One region of the Paenibacillus xanthanilyticus genome, then DNA from elsewhere that is predicted to be linked to it. Evidence: predicted binding sites of a transcription regulator. Region 1 holds the regulator's gene; the other holds the start of a gene.
The links. The regulator CtsR, encoded in region 1, represses protease genes until heat stress. The targets are predictions, from matches to a motif close to ATGGTCAATAAAGGTCAAACA.

Region 1 (9,206 bases):
CCAGGTTGTTCATAATAACCGACGGCAGCCGCGGAATTTTGCTCAGCAATCGATACCCGCGCGGTGCCAACATGTCCTCTGCCCCGGTTCCGGCGTAACCAAGCAGCTTGATGATTGGCGGCACATCCAGCAAATCCTCGCTCGTCAGCTTGCGGATGCTATTGCGAATGTCCCGGATTCGGTCCTCGCTGGCTTCCTTGGCATAGTCCTTCAGCAGAAACCACAATTCTTCCTCAACACCGCCGACAAGTTCCTCCATCTGCATGGAGATCAGTCTGCCTTCCGTCCCCAGCTCATTCACATAGCGTTTGATTTCCATCTTGACCCGGATAACCATTTCTACCCGTTTAATGACATGGGCAACCTCTTGCAGCGTGACGAGCTCTTCAAACTCGGAGGCCGACAGGTTCGTGAACGATTGACTGAGCACGGCCTTATATTTCTCCAGCGTCTGAATCGCCTGATTCGCCTTCGTCAAAATAACGCCCATTTCCTTCAGCGAATAGCGCAATTGTCCTTGATAGAGCGTAATAACGTTGCGCCGCTGGGAGATCGATACAACCAGCTTCCCCGTCTGCTTGGCCACCCGCTCTGCCGTCCGGTGCCGAATGCCCGTCTCGCTCGACGATATCGAGCTGTCCGGGATCAGCTGCGTGTTCGCATATAGAATCCGTTTGCGATCCTCGCTGAGGATGATCGCGCCGTCCATCTTCGCCAGTTCGTACAAATAGTTCGGGGAGAAATCGCAATTGATCGAAAAGCCGCCATCGACGACTTCCATCACCTCCGGACTATACCCGACGACAATGAGCGCGCCTGTCTTCGCCCGAAGCACATTCTCCAACCCGTCCCGAAATGCCGTGCCGGGTGCAACCATCTGCAGCAGCTGGTTCATTATTTCCTGTTGACTCGGCTCCCTCATTATTTGCCCCCTCTACCCAAGCGCTGCCTTCAGCGCATCCGAAACCGTTTCGACGCCGATAATTTCAATGCCGGACGGCGGACTCCAGCCTTTAAGGCTTTTCTCCGGCATGATTACACGTTTGAATCCTAACTTATGCGCTTCCTTCACCCGCTGCTCGGCTCGCGCCACCGCCCTGACTTCGCCCGTCAATCCGATCTCGCCGAAAATCACGTCGTACGGCCTTGTCGGCGCATCGCGGAAGCTGGAAGCGATGCTAACGGCTGCGGCCAAATCCACCGCCGGTTCATCGAGCTTCACGCCGCCGGCTACGTTCAGGTAAGCGTCTTGCGTCTGCAAAAACATGCCCATCCGTTTCTCCAACACCGCAATAATGAGCGCCATTCGATTATGGTCAATGCCCGTGGACATCCGGCGAGGCGACGGAAAATTCGTAGTCGCGACCAACGCCTGCAGCTCAACCAATACGGGACGGGTGCCTTCCATGCTCGCTACGACCGTCGATCCCGATACGCCAAGCGGCCGCTCCGACAAGAACAGCTCTGACGGATTGCTTACTTCGCGGAGACCGGATTCGCCCATTTCGAAAATGCCGATTTCGTTCGTAGAACCGAAACGGTTCTTCACGGCGCGCAGCAGCCGATAGCTGTGATGGCGCTCGCCCTCGAAATAAAGAACGCAGTCTACCATATGCTCGAGCAGCCGCGGTCCGGCGATCGCTCCTTCTTTGGTCACATGGCCGACGAGGACGGTAGCGATGCCTTTAATTTTCGCGACCCGCATAAAATGCGCCGTGCACTCTCTCACCTGCGATACGCTTCCCGGCGCGGACTGTACGGTCGGGTCGTACACCGTCTGGATGGAGTCGATGACGAGAAAGTCGGGTGCCACCGCCTCAATCGCTTCGTTCACTTGATCCATGTTGGTTTCGCACAGCACGTACAGCTTATCGGTAAGCGCGCCGAGACGATCCGCGCGCAGTCTCGTTTGGCGTACGGATTCCTCGCCCGAAATGTAAAGCACTTTCAATCCTTTAGAGGCTAACGCGTGGGAGGTCTGGAGCAGCAGCGTCGATTTGCCGATGCCCGGATCTCCGCCGACCAGAATAAGCGATCCCGGCACGACGCCGCCGCCAAGGACGCGGTTCAGCTCCTGCAGCCGGGTCTCGATTCGGGGCTCCTGCCCGCTTTCTATGTGTATGATGGGACGCGGCTTTTCTTTCGTCTGAATGAGCGAAGAGCCCATGCCCTGCGTCTTGACGACCGTTTCTTTCTCTTCCACCATCGTGTTCCAAGCGCCGCAGCCCGGGCATTTGCCCAGCCACTTCGGCGACTCTGTTCCACAGTCGGTACAAGCGAATTTCACTTTAAGTTTTGCCATTTTCGGCTCCTTCTCATGTGCAAGGGTACATCTCAAAGTTTACCATTGGATGCAACCATGGTGCTACTTTTTATTACGGTTCGCATTAAACTTCGATTCATATACAGAGGGCACGATCATACGTTCCCGTCCCGTACCAGTTTATCAGTTGATCCAATTTAACGCAAAAAACGCAAAAAGGACTCTCCCCGCTTGGAGCGGGAGAGTCCTCTTCGTGCGTTCTTATTTCGTTGCCGGCTCTTCTTGCGCAGGCGTCGTATGCGTGACGGTCAATTGGCCGTCCTTCTCGTCGATGACGAGCGTGTCGCCCTTGCTGATTTTGCCGAGCAGCAGATCTTCGGACAGACGGTCCTCGATATGCTTCTGAATCGCGCGGCGCAGCGGACGCGCGCCATACGCAGGATCGAAGCCTTCCTTCGCTAGGAACGCCTTCGCCGCATCCGTCAGCGTGAAGTCGACTTCCTGCTCGCGCAGACGCTTGCGAAGCTCCTCGGACATGAGCGTGACGATCTCGGCGATATGCTCTTGCTCCAGCGAATGGAACACGATCGTCTCGTCGATCCGGTTCAGGAACTCCGGACGGAAGCTTTTCTTCAGCTCGCCCATGACCTTTTCCCGCATCTGGGAGAAATCGCGGCCCGCATCGTGCACGGCCGTAAAGCCGAGCGACGAATTGCGTTTGATTTGATCCGCCCCGACGTTGGACGTCATGATGATAAGCGTATTGCGGAAGTCGACGACGCGGCCTTTGGAATCGGTCAAGCGGCCGTCTTCGAGCACCTGAAGCAGGATGTTGAACACTTCCGGATGCGCCTTCTCGATCTCATCGAGGAGGACGACCGAATACGGTTTGCGGCGCACTTTCTCGGTCAGCTGGCCGCCTTCTTCGTAACCGACATATCCCGGAGGCGCACCAACCAGACGGGACGTGGAATGCTTCTCCATGTACTCGGACATATCGATACGGATAACCGCATTCTCGTCGCCGAACATGGCTTCCGCAAGCGCGCGGGCAAGCTCGGTTTTACCAACGCCTGTTGGACCCAAGAAGATGAACGACCCAATTGGGCGCTTCGGATCCTTCAGACCGGCGCGGGCGCGACGGATCGCGCGCGCAACCGCTTTGACGGCATCTGTCTGACCGATAACGCGATCGTGGAGGATATCCTCCATTTTGAGCAGACGCTCGGTTTCTTCCTCCGCCAGCTTGCTGACCGGCACACCCGTCCAGCTTGCCACGACTTGCGCGATATCTTCAGGCGTTACCTCAGAATCGGTGCGGCCTTGCTTTTCTTTCCACTGGTTGCGCGTTACATCCAGTTCTTCACGAAGCTTCTGTTCCGTATCACGCAGCGCCGCTGCTTTTTCGAACTCCTGGCTTTGCACCGCGGAGTCTTTCTCCTTGCGGATATCCTCCAGACGGTTCTCCAGCTGCTTGAGGTTAGGCGGTACAGTATAAGTTTTCAGTCTTACTTTGGAGGAAGCCTCGTCAATCAGGTCGATCGCTTTGTCCGGCAGGAAACGGTCCGTGATGTAACGGTCGGACAATTTGACCGCCGCTTCGATTGCGTCGTCCGTGATTTTCACGCGGTGATGCGCTTCGTAACGGTCACGCAAGCCGGTCAAAATTTGAATAGCTTCTTCCGGCGATGGCTGGTCGACCGTAATCGGTTGGAAACGGCGCTCCAGCGCAGCGTCCTTCTCGATATATTTGCGATACTCATCCAATGTCGTCGCCCCGATGCACTGCAGCTCGCCGCGAGCCAGGGATGGCTTTAGGATGTTGGATGCGTCGATTGCGCCTTCCGCGCCGCCTGCGCCGATGAGCGTATGCAGCTCGTCGATAAACAGGATGATGTTACCGGCTTGGCGGATTTCATCCATGATCTTCTTCAGACGATCCTCGAATTCGCCGCGGTATTTCGTCCCCGCCACGACCGAGCCCATATCGAGCGTCATGACGCGTTTGTCACGCAGCGTTTCCGGAATCTCGCCAGCAATAATCTTCTGCGCCAAACCTTCGGCAATGGCCGTCTTACCGACGCCCGGTTCACCGATCAGGACCGGATTGTTTTTGGTCCGGCGGCTAAGCACTTGAATGACGCGCTCGATTTCTTTGCTGCGTCCGATAACCGGATCCAAATTGCCTTCTTTCGCGTAGGCCGTCAAGTCGCGAGCCAGGCCATCGAGCGTCGGCGTGCTGACATTGGCCGGCGCGCCGTGGCTGCTGGAGACCGCTTCGCTGCTGCCCAGCAGCTGCAGCACCTGCTGACGCGCTTTGTTCAAGCTAATGCCAAGATTATTGAGCACACGTGCCGCTACCCCTTCGCCTTCGCGAATCAGACCAAGCAGGATATGTTCCGTGCCGACGTAAGTATGGCCCAGCTTGCGCGCCTCGTCCATCGACAGCTCAATAACTTTCTTCGCGCGCGGCGTATACGCGATGTTCGTCGGTTGTTCCTGCCCCCGGCCGATGAGCGTTTCCACTTCGTCTTGGATTTTCTCCAAGCTTAAGCCAAGGCCGATCAGCGCTTTGGCCGCAATGCCTTCCCCTTCGCGGTTCAGGCCGAGCAAAATATGCTCTGTGCCAATATTGTTATGACCAAGCCGCACTGCCTCTTCTTGTGCAAGCGCGAGCACCTTCTGCGCACGTTCCGTGAATCTTCCGAACATCATGTTCATACACCCCCATGATTGGATTCGCTTTGCAAATGCTGACGTATTAGTTCAGCGCGCCGGATATCCCGCTGTTCGGCGGTCAATTTCTCCCCAGAATTCTGCTGGAGGAAACCGGGCTGCGTTAATACCATTAATTCATTCATCGCCTTCGGTGTCACATGCTGAATCAAACCGAGATCAATACCAAGCCTAACATCGGATAGCCGCTGGGCGGATTCCTTCGATTCCATAATGGACGCATGCGACAAAATACCGTACGAACGGAACACCCGATCCTCAAGCCGAATTCTCGACTCCTGCAGCATACGCGAGCGGGCTGCCCTTTCGTGATCGATAATTTGTTTGGCGACGCCGTGCAAGTTATCGATGATTTCATGCTCGGATTGTCCCAGCGTAATCTGATTCGAAATTTGAAACAGATTGCCGAGCGCTTCGCTGCCTTCGCCGTAGATCCCCCGAACCGCCAACCCCACCTGCGTAATCGCCGTTAAAATCCGGTTGATCTGATGAGTAAGCACCAAGCCGGGCAAATGCATCATGACCGAAGCCCGGATGCCGGTCCCGACGTTGGTCGGACAGCTCGTAAGGTAGCCGCGGCGTTCATCGAACGCGTAATCCGCCACTTCCTCGAATATATCGTCAATGCGGCTCGCAAGCTCCCATGCCTCCGTAATTTGAAAACCCGGTGACAGCACTTGGATCCGCAAATGATCCTCTTCGTTGACCATAATGCTAATGGACTCGTTGCGACTCAGAATGACTGCGCCGCTGCGCGATTCGTTCGCTAGATTCGGACTTATCAGATGCTTCTCGACAAGCACTCTTCGTTCCAGCTCGCTCAGCTCCGACAGTCGAATCGTCTCGAATTCCCCAATTCCATTCAACCTTCCGCCCTCGGGGACGGTCAACAGCCGCTCCATCACCTCGCTGGATTGCTCCGAAGTAGCCAGCATCGGGAAAGGATGGCCCCTGAGATTGCGTGCAATCCGAGTTCGGCTGCTAATGACGATATCGGCTTCTGGGCCCGTGCCCTGCATCCAGTCACTTAACGCATGTTGAGCAAATGATCGATTAGACAAGGCTATTCCTCCCTTCTGCAGCTTCTACCCTTCGGCAACATTACGTTCCAGCTCTCGTATCCGATCGCGCAATTGCGCAGCATTCTCGAATTCTTCTCGCTCGATGCGATCCTGAAGCTCGCGTCGCAGCGTCTCGATTTCGCGTTTCAGCTGGATCGTGGTGCCCGCCCGTTTCGGAATTTTCCCGACGTGTGTCGTTGAACCGTGAACGCGTTTTAGAATGGGGTCGACTTTATCACTGAATTGGGTATAGCACTTGCTGCAACCGAAACGTCCCATTTTGCTAAACTGCGCATGGGTCAGTCCGCACTTATCGCAGCGGACGGTTTGTTTGACCGCGAATCCACTATTTGCACCGCCACCGCTCGGTTCGAAATCGAGCAACCCGGAGAGCAGACTGTGAATGGAGAATCCGTTGGCTGTCCCGGGTATACCCTCGCCCTTCTCGCGCGCGCAAGCTTCGCAAATATGAAATTCGTTCTTCTCACCGCCGACGATCTTCGTAAAATGGAGAGTGGCCGGCCTCTTGCCGCATTCCTGACAAAGCATGGTTGCGTATCCCTCCTAAACGTTCTGCAGCACGCAAAACTCGCTTCGAAAGCATGCGCCTAAAGCTTCGCATCCATACATGTCCTTTACACGGAACCGGATGGCTTATGAGGCTTCGTCTGTGGGATGAGTTCTCATTTCACAAGAAGCGTAATAAGCATGGCTTTGAGCAATCTGGCCCGGACTTCATCTCGCAGGGGAAGCTTAAGCGCGATAACATCGCGTGCTACGGCCGCCCGGATCAGATTGGCTTCGCGTTTCGAGATCATTTCCGCCTCTTCCAGCTGATAAATCAGTCCTTCAGCAGCAGCTTGGTCGACCTCGTTGCCAATCGTCTGCGCGATATGCCCTTGAATCGCCTTGAGCGTCGGAAGTTCAACGCGTTGTATGCGTATGTATCCACCGCCGCCTCGTTTGCTCTCCACCAAGTATCCTTTCTCCAATGTAAAGCGGGTACTAATGACGTAATTGATTTGCGAAGGCACGCATGAGAATCGGTCCGCCAGCTCGTTTCGCTGAATTTCTACCGCCCCGTCCGTGCTTTCTTGGAGCATGCCCTTCAAATACTGCTCGATTAAATCGGAAATGTTGCGCACGTCGCCAACCTCCCTACAGCTGACAAACAACGATTCCGCCGGCCAATGCCGGAAAAGTCAAACAAATCAGTTTAGTTGACTTTGACTTTCTTTGACTTTAAGTACATTATACGCGAATTTATCCAAAGGTCAAGAGCTCGCATTGAGGAATCTGCACACTGAATAGGTTGGGCTGCTCGCGCGCATTTATACGCCAGGATAGGCCAACACCAACAGAGGTTAGTCATATTTGCTCTACCGCGCGCAAAATATTGCCTAAGTTCAGCCTTCGCTGAACTACGAGAATCGAAACCTAATGACAACCGTTGTCAACAGCCGCTCATTATTACCCTGTACGCCTGCAGAGCTAAACATCTAGATCTTCGAACACTGCTTACACGCGAAGTTACCTAGCCGGTTATTATCTGATATCCTGCATTCTAGTATTATAAGTATTTTGTCCAGTTATCAACAAGTTAATAACTAGCAGGATTCAAAAAATGAAAACATATGCCCTAAGGGAAACGATCTTCGTTATCACCTCAAGCGTATGCCGTCAATAAGGACGCTTTTATTGTCTCATCAAACGCTCCAGGTTATCCGCATGGGGATAATACGCGGTAACGACAAAAAACCGACCACATCACTGTGGTCGGTCATTCGTGCTTGGCGACGTCCTACTCTCCCAGGACCCTGCGGTCCAAGTACCATCGGCGCTGGAAGGCTTAACGGTCGTGTTCGGGATGGGTACGCGTGGTTCCCTTCCGCCATCGCCACCAAACATTCAAGGTGTTACACCCTGAAAACTGGATACGAAACTCAACACTTTAGCTGTGTTTGTTCGAAGATGCCGCTCCGAAGCAAGCATATGCTTCCGAAGTGAACATTCTCCGAATGTTCTTAGGATAAGCCCTCGACCGATTAGTATTCGTCAGCTGCATGCATTGCTGCACTTCCACCTCGAACCTATCAACCTGGTCGTCTTCCAGGGGTCTTACTAATTGGGAAATCTCATCTTGAGGGGGGCTTCACGCTTAGATGCTTTCAGCGCTTATCCCGTCCGTACTTGGCTACCCAGCGGTGCTCCTGGCGGAACAACTGGTACACCAGCGGTACGTCCATCCCGGTCCTCTCGTACTAAGGACAGCTCCTCTCAAATTTCCTACGCCCACGACAGATAGGGACCGAACTGTCTCACGACGTTCTGAACCCAGCTCGCGTACCGCTTTAATGGGCGAACAGCCCAACCCTTGGGACCTACTTCAGCCCCAGGATGCGATGAGCCGACATCGAGGTGCCAAACCTCCCCGTCGATGTGGACTCTTGGGGGAGATAAGCCTGTTATCCCCAGGGTAGCTTTTATCCGTTGAGCGATGGCCCTTCCATTCGGTACCACCGGATCACTAAGCCCGACTTTCGTCCCTGCTCGACTTGTTGGTCTCGCAGTCAAGCTCCCTTATGCCTTTGCACGCTTCGAATGATTTCCAACCATTCTGAGGGAACCTTTGGGCGCCTCCGTTACATTTTAGGAGGCGACCGCCCCAGTCAAACTGCCCGCCTGACACGGTCCCCCCACCCGATTCAGGGTGGCGGGTTAGAACTCCGATACGATCAGGGTGGTATCCCAACGGTGCCTCCACCCAAGCTGGCGCTCAGGCTTCAACGGCTCCCACCTATCCTGTACAGATCGTACCAAAGTCCAATATCAAGCTGCAGTAAAGCTCCATGGGGTCTTTCCGTCTTGTCGCGGGTAACCTGCATCTTCACAGGTATTAAAATTTCACCGGATCTCTCGTTGAGACAGCGCCCAAGTCGTTACGCCATTCGTGCGGGTCAGAATTTACCTGACAAGGAATTTCGCTACCTTAGGACCGTTATAGTTACGGCCGCCGTTTACTGGGGCTTCGGTTCATAGCTTCGGGTTGCCCCTAACCACTCCCCTTAACCTTCCAGCACCGGGCAGGCGTCAGCCCGTATACTTCGCCTTACGGCTTCGCACAGACCTGTGTTTTTGCTAAACAG
Region 2 (9,206 bases), 820 kb from region 1:
TACGATTTCGTCGGTCTCGCCGAAGTAAGCGCGGCGCTCCGAGTGGCCGATGATGACGTATTTCACGCCGAGGTCTTTCAGCATAACGCCGCTGATTTCGCCCGTGAACGCGCCGTTATCTTCGAAGTGAAGATTTTGCGCGCCGATTGCGATGCTCGTTCCTTTTGCCGCTTCCACAAGAGCCGGCAGCGTCGTGTAAGGCGCGCAGATGACGGCTTCTACACCGTCAACCGCAGCGACGCCTTTCACGTCCGCAAAGAACGAGGTCGCCTCGGACACGGTTTTGAACATTTTCCAGTTACCCGCAATAATCGGTTTACGCATGTTCGAATTCGCTCCTTAACCTATCTCGTACTCGCTTGTTTCCAACCTGTTCGAAAACTTATTTATCGTTAAGCGCTACAACGCCCGGGAGTGCTTTGCCTTCCATAAACTCCAGCGAAGCGCCGCCGCCCGTGGAGATGAAGTCCATTTTGTCAGCCAGATGGAACTTCTCTGCAGCCGCCGCCGAGTCGCCGCCGCCGATAACCGTGTAACCGGACGTCTCCGCGCATGCGCGCGCGACCGCTTGCGTGCCGTGGGAGAATGGCTCGATCTCGAATACGCCCATCGGTCCGTTCCATACGACCAATTTGGAGTTCTTGATCACGTCCGCATAGATTTCACGCGTCTTCGGACCGATGTCGATCCCTTCCCATTCAGCCGGAATGCCGTTCACGTCAACGATTTGGGTGTTGGCGTTCTTGCTGAAGTCATCGGCTACGACGATATCAACCGGGATGAGGAAGTTTTTGCCGAGCTTTTTGGCTTTCTCGATAAACTCGAGCGCCAGATCCAGCTTGCTGTTGTCGACGAGGGATTTGCCGATTTCGTGGCCTTGCGCCTTGAAGAAGGTGTACGACAGACCGCCGCCGATGATGATGTTGTCCGCGATCTCGATCATTTTGTTGATCACGTCGATTTTGTCTTTGACCTTCGAGCCGCCCACGATCGCCGTGAACGGACGCTCCGGATTGTTCAACGCTTTGCCGAGCACGTCCAGCTCGCGTTCCATCAGCAGACCGGATACGGCCGGCAGATGATGCGCGATGCCTTCCGTCGAAGCATGCGCGCGGTGAGCGGCGCCGAACGCGTCATTGACGAACAGGTCCGCCAGCTCCGCGAACTGTTTGGCCAGCTCGGCGTCATTCTTCTCTTCGCCCGGGTAGAAACGAACGTTCTCGAGCAACAGCACGTCGCCCGCGTTCAATGCCGCGATTTGCGCTTTTACTTCTTCGCCTACCGCTTCGTTTGCTTTCGCAACCGGCTTGCCAAGCAGCTCGGACAGACGGGCTGCTTGCGCCGTAAGGCGAAGCTCTTCTACGACTTGACCTTGCGGACGACCCATATGGCTCGCCAGGATAACCTTCGCGCCTTGCTCGATCAAGTAGTTGATCGTCGGCAGCGTTTCGCGGATCCGTTTGTCATCCGTAATTACGCCGTTCTCTACAGGCACGTTGAAGTCCACACGCACAAAAACGCGTTTGCCGCTCAATTCGACGTCGCGTACACTCTTCTTGTTCATTGCGTTTCCCTCCCGGTATGTTGACTCCTATCCCATGACGGTTTCAGAGTCCGCTATCTATATCCACGCTCCACTGCTATCCAATGGCTGTCCCTCTAACCGGGGACATGCTCGTTATGGTCTAGATTAAGTAGGACAAACTGTAGCGAAGGAGCTGCGGTAAGCAGCTCCTTCGTCTCTATTCAAAAGTCGAATATTACAGACCTTTGGATGCGATATATGCAGCCAGGTCAACAACGCGGTTGGAGTAGCCCCACTCGTTGTCATACCAGGAAACGACTTTAACCATGTTGCCTTCAACAACCATCGTCGACAGCGCGTCGATCGTGGAGGAAGCTGGGTCGCCGTTGTAGTCGCTCGATACAAGCGGCTCTTCGGAGAAGTTAAGGATGCCTTTCAGCGGGCCTTCAGCAGCTGCTTTCAGTGCCGCGTTTACTTCGTCAACCGTTACATTGGATTTCACTTCGACAACCAGGTCTGTAACGGAAACGTTAGGCGTAGGAACACGCATAGCCATACCGTTCAGCTTGCCTTTCAGCTCTGGCAGTACCAAGGATACTGCTTTAGCAGCGCCTGTGGAGGAAGGAATGATGTTCTCGGCAGCTGCACGAGCGCGACGCAGGTCTTTATGCGGAAGGTCGAGAACGGATTGGTCGTTTGTGTACGAGTGAACCGTTGTCATCATACCTTTAACGATACCGAATTTGTCGTTCAGAACTTTAGCGAATGGAGCCAGACAGTTCGTTGTGCAAGATGCGTTGGAGATAACGGTGTGGGAAGCCGCATCGTATTTCTCTTCGTTAACGCCCATTACGATCGTAATGTCTTCGTTTGTAGCCGGTGCGGAAATAATAACTTTCTTCGCGCCGCCTTTCAGGTGAAGCTCGGCTTTTTCTTTCGCCGTGAAGATACCCGTCGATTCAACGACGATCTCGGCGCCAACGCTTGCCCAAGGGAGGTTCTCTGGGTTGCGCTCAGCGAATACTTTGATTTCTTTGCCGTTCACGATCAGTGCGCCTTCTTTAGCTTCTACAGTGCCTTCGAATGTGCCTTGAGTCGTGTCATATTTGAGCAGGTGTGCCAATGTTTTCGTGTCTGTCAGGTCGTTGACTGCGACGATCTCTACGTTCGGGTTGCTGAAAGATGCGCGGAACACGTTGCGGCCGATACGGCCAAATCCGTTAATACCTACTTTTACCATGTTAGTTCTGCCTCCTAAAGGTAATTTTCAATATATCTCAAGACCTCGTGCCAGCGTTGCCTTGCGGCCCGCCCGCGTCGGTCAAGATCACTTATTATTCGCTTTCCCTGTCAAGCAGTGCGGCGATTTCTAGCGCCGCCGCCTCGTCGGTGACGAGCACGTCGTCATGACCGAACTGCATAATGGCGGCGATTGCCTCGCCTTTGCTGCTGCCGCCCGCGATCGCGATGACCACTTCGGTTGCCATGATATCTTCGAGCCGCAGTCCAATAGTAGGCATACGGTGAACGACGGTACCCGTTCGGTCGAAATAATACCCGAACGCTTCCGCGTGCGCCCCTTCCGATCGCAAGGCCTCGATGAACGTCGTGCTCAGCCGTCGCCTGCGTGCCATAACCATAGCGTCCCCGATGCCGTGTACGACAATACGGGCGCTTCGGATGACATCGACGATCTCGCGCACGTTCGGCTCCTGCATGAGCGTCGTGTACGCTTCTTCGCCCAGATGGTCCGGAACATGAAGGAGCCGGTACTGCGCTCCTGTTCGCTTGGCCATCGTGGAAGCCAGCGTATTAGCCTGATAATCCATGCTCTCGCCGAGTCCGCCACGGGCGGGCACGAACCAATTGCCTTTCAGCGGTGTCTGCGTCGTCAGCTGATTAGCCACTTGCGCGAGCGTCGATCCGCCGGTAATGGCGACGACGTCGTCCTTCTCCATGTACTTGCGCAGTACAACGCAGCCGGCTAAGCCTAGCTCGCGTTTCGTATGCCGCGATGTTTCGGAATCGCCTGGCACGATTACGACCTGCTTCAATCCGTATCGGGTACGGATGCGTTCCTCGAGATCGGACAAGCCGAACATTTGCTGATAGAGCGGCTCCATCTCGTCCAGAAGTTTCTTACCCTCTTCCGTAATGCGCATACCGCCTGCCTCGATCTGAAGCAGTCCTTGCGATTTCAGAAAATCGGTCTCGGCCCGCAGCACGCGCTCCGTCATCTCGAGCGAGGCCGCCAGCGTGCGGCGCCCGATCATATCGGACAACATCACCTGGCGCAGGATGAGATAACGCTTCTTCATCACAACGAGCAGATCCGGCAGGAGCTTCTGTTGTATTTCGATGAGAGACTGCATGGTGCTCACATCCACTCCATTATTGCCGAATTGGGGCTTGATAATATCAGGGACGCGATCCGTCCCGCATGTTCATTTTAAGTCCCACCATTATTGTACTCCAAACGTTGGAATGGAGCAAGTTTGGTTTTCTAAATGAAACCGGTTACCGCGCCCATTTGCAATAAATTTTCTTTTCGCGACGACTTGCATTTTCGAATTGTATAGGTTACAATGAATCTCGCTATCGCTTATTGAATACGCGCCCGTGGTCCAATGGATATGACGTAGGCCTCCGGAGCCTGAGATCGAGGTTCGATCCCTCGCGGGCGCGCCACTTACTTTTTTCTACATAATGATCGACACGACAACCGGCTGCCGCCGGTTTTTTTGTTTTTTATGTTTGACCTTTTTTGACTTTTGGGGAGCAATCCGGTATGATGGGCTTACGCTTACTTAGCCTGCCCCGGATCCGGTTTTAAACCCGTCTTCCGAGGTAACACTTGATAACCATTAAGGAGGGACTTGGACATGAATTTCGTACCTATGGTCATTGAGCAAAGCAACCGCGGGGAACGCGCCTACGACATCTACTCCCGTCTGTTGAAGGACCGCATCATCTTCCTCGGCACCCCGGTGAACGACGTCGTCGCCAACTCCATCATCGCGCAATTGCTGTTTCTGGCGGCGGATGATCCCGAGAAAGATATTTCGCTTTACATCAACAGCCCTGGCGGTTCTGTCTCCGCAGGTCTCGCCATATTCGATACGATGCAGTTCATCAAGCCGGACGTCTCCACGATCTGCGTCGGACTGGCCGCTTCCATGGGTGCCTTCCTGCTGGCCGCCGGTGCTAAAGGCAAGCGTTTTGCCCTGCCGAACAGCGAAGTGATGATTCACCAGCCGCTTGGCGGCGCGCAAGGCCAGGCAAGCGATATCGAGATTCGCGCCAAACACATTCTCAAGACGCGCGACACGCTCAACCGGATCTTGTCCGAACGGACGGGACAGCCGCTCGAGAAAATCGAACGCGACACGGACCGCGACTATTTCATGAGCGCGGAAGAAGCCTTCAAGTATGGCCTTGTCGATAAAGTCATCGAGAAAGTTTAACGCCCCACAAAGACCCGTCAGCCTGCCTGCCGGGTCTTTGTTTATCTCCAGCCATCCCCATTACCACACAACTCCTCCTCTGTCAACAAAAACTCAATGGTCTGAATTCATGACCACTCTGCGCCGCTTTCATGATACGATGTACTAAATCATTCCAATTACACCTTAGGTTAGGGCACATAAAATCTTATTTTATGGAGTTGCTTTCGTTATGAATCGATCTCAATCTATCGCGAGTGTTCGTTCCTTTCTTCGTCATGAGAGTGAAGAGCCTGCGTTTTATGAAACTTATCCCTCCGCGTTCGGCGCCTCCTTCATCCGGGAATCGGACGATACGCCTTCCGAGCCCAATATTTATCTGCCTATGCAGGACAAATCCATGCTGCTTCGTCCGCTCAGCGATACGCATTTGCTGGAGGTCTATCACGAAGCCAAGGCGATGCGACTGTCGAACGAATTCATCGCGCTCATCGAACATGCGCTTGAACAACGCGGCATCTCGCTTACCGACAATTGAACGACCGCTAACGCCCCTCTACGCGAGGCGGCTCGCGCGCAACATAAAAAGGCAGCTGCTCTTAAGCAGCTGCCTTTTTATTATTGCATTTCGTACGAAACCGTCACGCTCGTCGAGACCGTTACTTCGCCCGTCTGAACCGAACTTCCACCCGCCGAATCGGCTGCGGACTCCGCGATGATTTTGTCCGTCCGGAAGATCGGCACGCTCGCAACATCGCCTTGCGTAATGTTGACTACCTGCTTCACCGCGCGTCCGCCCGCTTTGGCGAGCACGTCGGCTTTACGCTTCGCTTGCGCCATCGCCTTCTCCATCGCTTGCAGCTCATATTGCTCTTGGTTCTCCACATCGAACCGGACGCCGTCGACGCGATTGGCGCCAGCGGTCGATAGGTTATCGATCAGCGCGCCGATGCCGTCTAGGTTACGGCTCGTAATTTCGATGCTGTGCGTAGCCGTGTAGCCGATGATTTTGCTCGTGCCGTCCTTCTCGTTGTACTGGTATTGCGGTTGGACGTAGAAGCCGGTCGTCTTCACGTCTTTCTTGTCGAGCTTGTACGTCGTGAAAAGCAGCTTCTCGATCGCTGCAAACTGGGTCGCGTTCTTCGCCTGCGCTTCTTTCGCCGTCGCGGCTTTCGTCTCGACCCCGGCGTTAATGTACGCCACATCCGGCGCGACCTTGATCTCGCCTTTACCTGCTACCGTAATCAATCCCCGCTCTACGCTCACCGTCTCCGCCGCCTTTACGAACGGGGCTGGTCCGCCCGCCCCGATGATGGTTCCGAACCCGATCGCCACCGCGAGCGCTGGCACCAGCAGCAGCATCGGCCGTTTTCTCCCTTTGTTCATCTTCTGCTGTTCCGTTTGTCCGTCATGCGTGAATCGTGTCATCGCACCCCAACACCCTTCTTCTTGGTTTGTGACTACTAGACGCGGCCGCTGTCCGAATTGTTGCACGTCACCAACAGCATTTCCTTTCCGAGGCGAATTCAGTAATTCTCCCGGGCGCGCCCCCCAGTCCGCTTACTTCGCTTCGTTCGTGCCGACTCCGGCGCCAGACCTGGCTTCATCGAACGCCTGAAACTAAAAAAAGCCCCCATCCGGGAGCTCTTTCGCGATCCATTATTGGTTCTCCAGTTCTTCCTTGCTCACCAGGTTCACTAAAGCGGTTACAGCTTGATCGGCGTCCGATCCTTCCGCGCTGATTGTCACCTCGGTACCGGAGCTGATGGCCAGGCTCATAATACCCATAATCGATTTCGCGTTCACTTTCTTATCGTCCTTCTCTACGAAGACTTCGGACGAGAACTTATTCGCTTCCTGAACGAAAAGCGCGGCCGGTCTTGCGTGGAGACCTGTTTTCAGACGAACGACAACCGGGTGCCTTGTCATCAAAACCTTACCCCCTATACGAAATTCAATCGTGCGATTCACGAGTGCAAAACGTCATTTTAATCACCATTATATCACTTTTATTGCACGAGCACTAGCCTTGCGGTTACCCATTCCGTAACTTTTCCGCGATCTCGTCAATCTTGCGCAGCCGATGGTTAACGCCCGACTTGCTGACCTTGCCTTTGAGCATCTCTCCGACTTCTTTCAAGTTCATATCGGGATGCAGCAGACGGACCTCGGCGACTTCCCGCAGCTTATCCGGGAGGCTATCGAGGCCGACTTGCTTTTGGAGCAGCTTTATATTATCGATCTGACGCACGGCGGCGCCGATCGTCTTATTCAAGTTCGCCGTCTCGCAGTTGACGATGCGGTTGACGGAATTGCGCATGTCGCGCATGATACGGACGTCCTCGAACTTAAAGAGCGCTTGGTGCGCGCCGATAATGTTCAAGAGCTCGATAATTTTCTCGCCCTCTTTCATGTAGAAGATAAAGCCCTTCTTCCGCTCGATGCATCTGGCGTTCAGGTCGAACTTGTTGGCCAGCTCCACGAGCGCTTGACAGTGTTCTTCATACATGCAGGCGATCTCCAGGTGGTAGGAAGATCCCTCCGGGTTGTTGACCGATCCGCCGGCGAGGAACGCGCCGCGCAGGTACGATCGTTTGCAGCACGATTTGCGAAGCATCTCCTTGTCAATGCCTTGGTTGAACATGAAGCCTTCGGAGACGATGCGCAGCTCGCTCAGAATCTCTTGTACGTTGACCGGGATGCGGACAATGTAGACGTTGTTTTTCTTCAGCCGCATCTTCTTGCGCACGAGCAGTTCGGTATGGACCGCAAATTGTTTCTTGATCAGCGAATAAATTCGCCTTGCGATCGCGGCGTTTTCCGTCGAGATGTCGAGAATGACTTTGCGACTGGATAGTTGAACGGAGCCGTTCATTCGAATGAGCGCGGACAGTTCCGCCTTTTCGCAGCACGGATCGGCCTCAATCATCGTCAATTCTTTCTTGGTTTGCGCTGCAAAAGACATCGCTTTCTCACCTCTTTCGATTCATCCAATCTTCGACAAGCTGATAAATATGGTGGCTCAGCCGCGCCGCGTCATGCCGCAGATACGTCCGGAACAAGACAAGTCGGTCGGCAATGACCTTGTACCCGCGGCTCTGCACTTCCTCCAGATCCAAATGCACGGCCTTCGCGCCTTTCTCGGCGTAACGCTCCTGCACCTGCGGCGGAATTTCGCCGTTGTTCACGATGACGTAATCGAACAGATGATGCCCGATATGCGCATGCACCGCGTCCAAATGATCGCCAACCGAATAGTCGTCGGTCTCGCCCGGCTGGGTCATCACGTTGCAGACGAACATCTTGACCGCCGCGGATTCGACGATTGCCTCGGCCAGCTTGGGCACGAGCAGATTCGGAATAATGCTCGTATATAGGCTGCCCGGTCCGATGAGGATCGCATCCGCTTCCCGGATCGCCTCGACCGCTTCCGTAAGCGGCTCGACATCGGGCGGCTCAATGAACGCCCGCTTGATCGCCTGCCCCGCTTTCGGAATGTTCGATTCCCCCGTCACGATGGAGCCGTCCTCCATCTCGGCGTGCAGCACGATCGCCTGCCCCGCTGCCGGAAGCACTCGTCCCCGAACGGCCAGTACGCGGCTTAGTTCGCGAATGCCGGTCACGAAATCCCCGGAGATCTCCGTCATTGCGGCCAGCATCAGGTTGCCCAAGCTGTGTCCGGCAAGTCCCGCTCCCGTGTTGAATCGATACTGCAGCATCTGGGCAAGCAAAGGCTCGACGTCCGCCAAAGCAATGAGGACGTTGCGAATGTCCCCGGGCGGCGGCATTTGCAGCTCGCTGCGCAGGATACCGGAGCTGCCGCCGTCGTCCGCCACCGTTACGATGGCGGTGATATCGAGCGGCTTCTCCTTCAGGCCCCTCAGCATAACGGAGAGCCCCGTACCGCCGCCGATGACGACAATACGGGGAAGTCGTTCTTCTGGTGTCGTGCGTTTCTGCTTCATCCGTTCACCTCTAGTGCCGATCTCGTTCCGCATCGCGGTGGCTGACCCGGATCGTCTCGGTATCGCTTGCGCCGAGCATGCGGCCCAAATATTCGGCAATCGCTACCGAGCGATGTTTGCCGCCCGTGCAGCCGATTCCGATAACAACCTGGCTTTTGCCTTCTTTGCGGTATTGCGGAATAAGGAATTGCAGCATATCCAGCAGCTTCGTCAGGAATGTCTGCGTCTCCGGCCACTTCATGACGTAGTCGTAGACCTCCGGGTCCTGCCCCG

Region 2: a site for CtsR is predicted at 4,277-4,297, ahead of clpP (ATP-dependent Clp endopeptidase proteolytic subunit ClpP). Genes of this name have one in related genera too.

Annotation. Positions count from the first base shown of each region.
Region 1 covers NZ_JBHUHA010000002.1:2,270,531-2,279,736, forward strand. Annotated here, with positions in the region: gene disA (DNA integrity scanning diadenylate cyclase DisA) at 1-922, opposite strand, end outside; gene radA (DNA repair protein RadA) at 935-2,302, opposite strand; gene clpC (ATP-dependent protease ATP-binding subunit ClpC) at 2,525-4,978, opposite strand; gene ACFSKT_RS27630 (protein arginine kinase) at 4,981-6,018, opposite strand; gene ACFSKT_RS27635 (UvrB/UvrC motif-containing protein) at 6,085-6,609, opposite strand; gene ACFSKT_RS27640 (CtsR family transcriptional regulator) at 6,744-7,205, opposite strand; rRNA gene rrf (5S ribosomal RNA) at 7,849-7,965, opposite strand; rRNA gene ACFSKT_RS27650 (23S ribosomal RNA) at 8,086-9,206, opposite strand, start outside.
Region 2 covers NZ_JBHUHA010000002.1:3,095,302-3,104,507, reverse strand. Annotated here, with positions in the region: gene tpiA (triose-phosphate isomerase) at 1-324, opposite strand, end outside; gene ACFSKT_RS31170 (phosphoglycerate kinase) at 383-1,564, opposite strand; gene gap (type I glyceraldehyde-3-phosphate dehydrogenase) at 1,761-2,765, opposite strand; gene ACFSKT_RS31160 (sugar-binding transcriptional regulator) at 2,860-3,897, opposite strand; tRNA gene ACFSKT_RS31155 (tRNA-Arg) at 4,139-4,213, shown strand; gene clpP (ATP-dependent Clp endopeptidase proteolytic subunit ClpP) at 4,408-4,989, shown strand; gene sda (sporulation histidine kinase inhibitor Sda) at 5,201-5,506, shown strand; gene ACFSKT_RS31140 (SIMPL domain-containing protein) at 5,587-6,396, opposite strand; gene ACFSKT_RS31135 (HPr family phosphocarrier protein) at 6,628-6,897, opposite strand; gene whiA (DNA-binding protein WhiA) at 7,004-7,933, opposite strand; gene ACFSKT_RS31125 (gluconeogenesis factor YvcK family protein) at 7,941-8,933, opposite strand; gene rapZ (RNase adapter RapZ) at 8,944-9,206, opposite strand, start outside.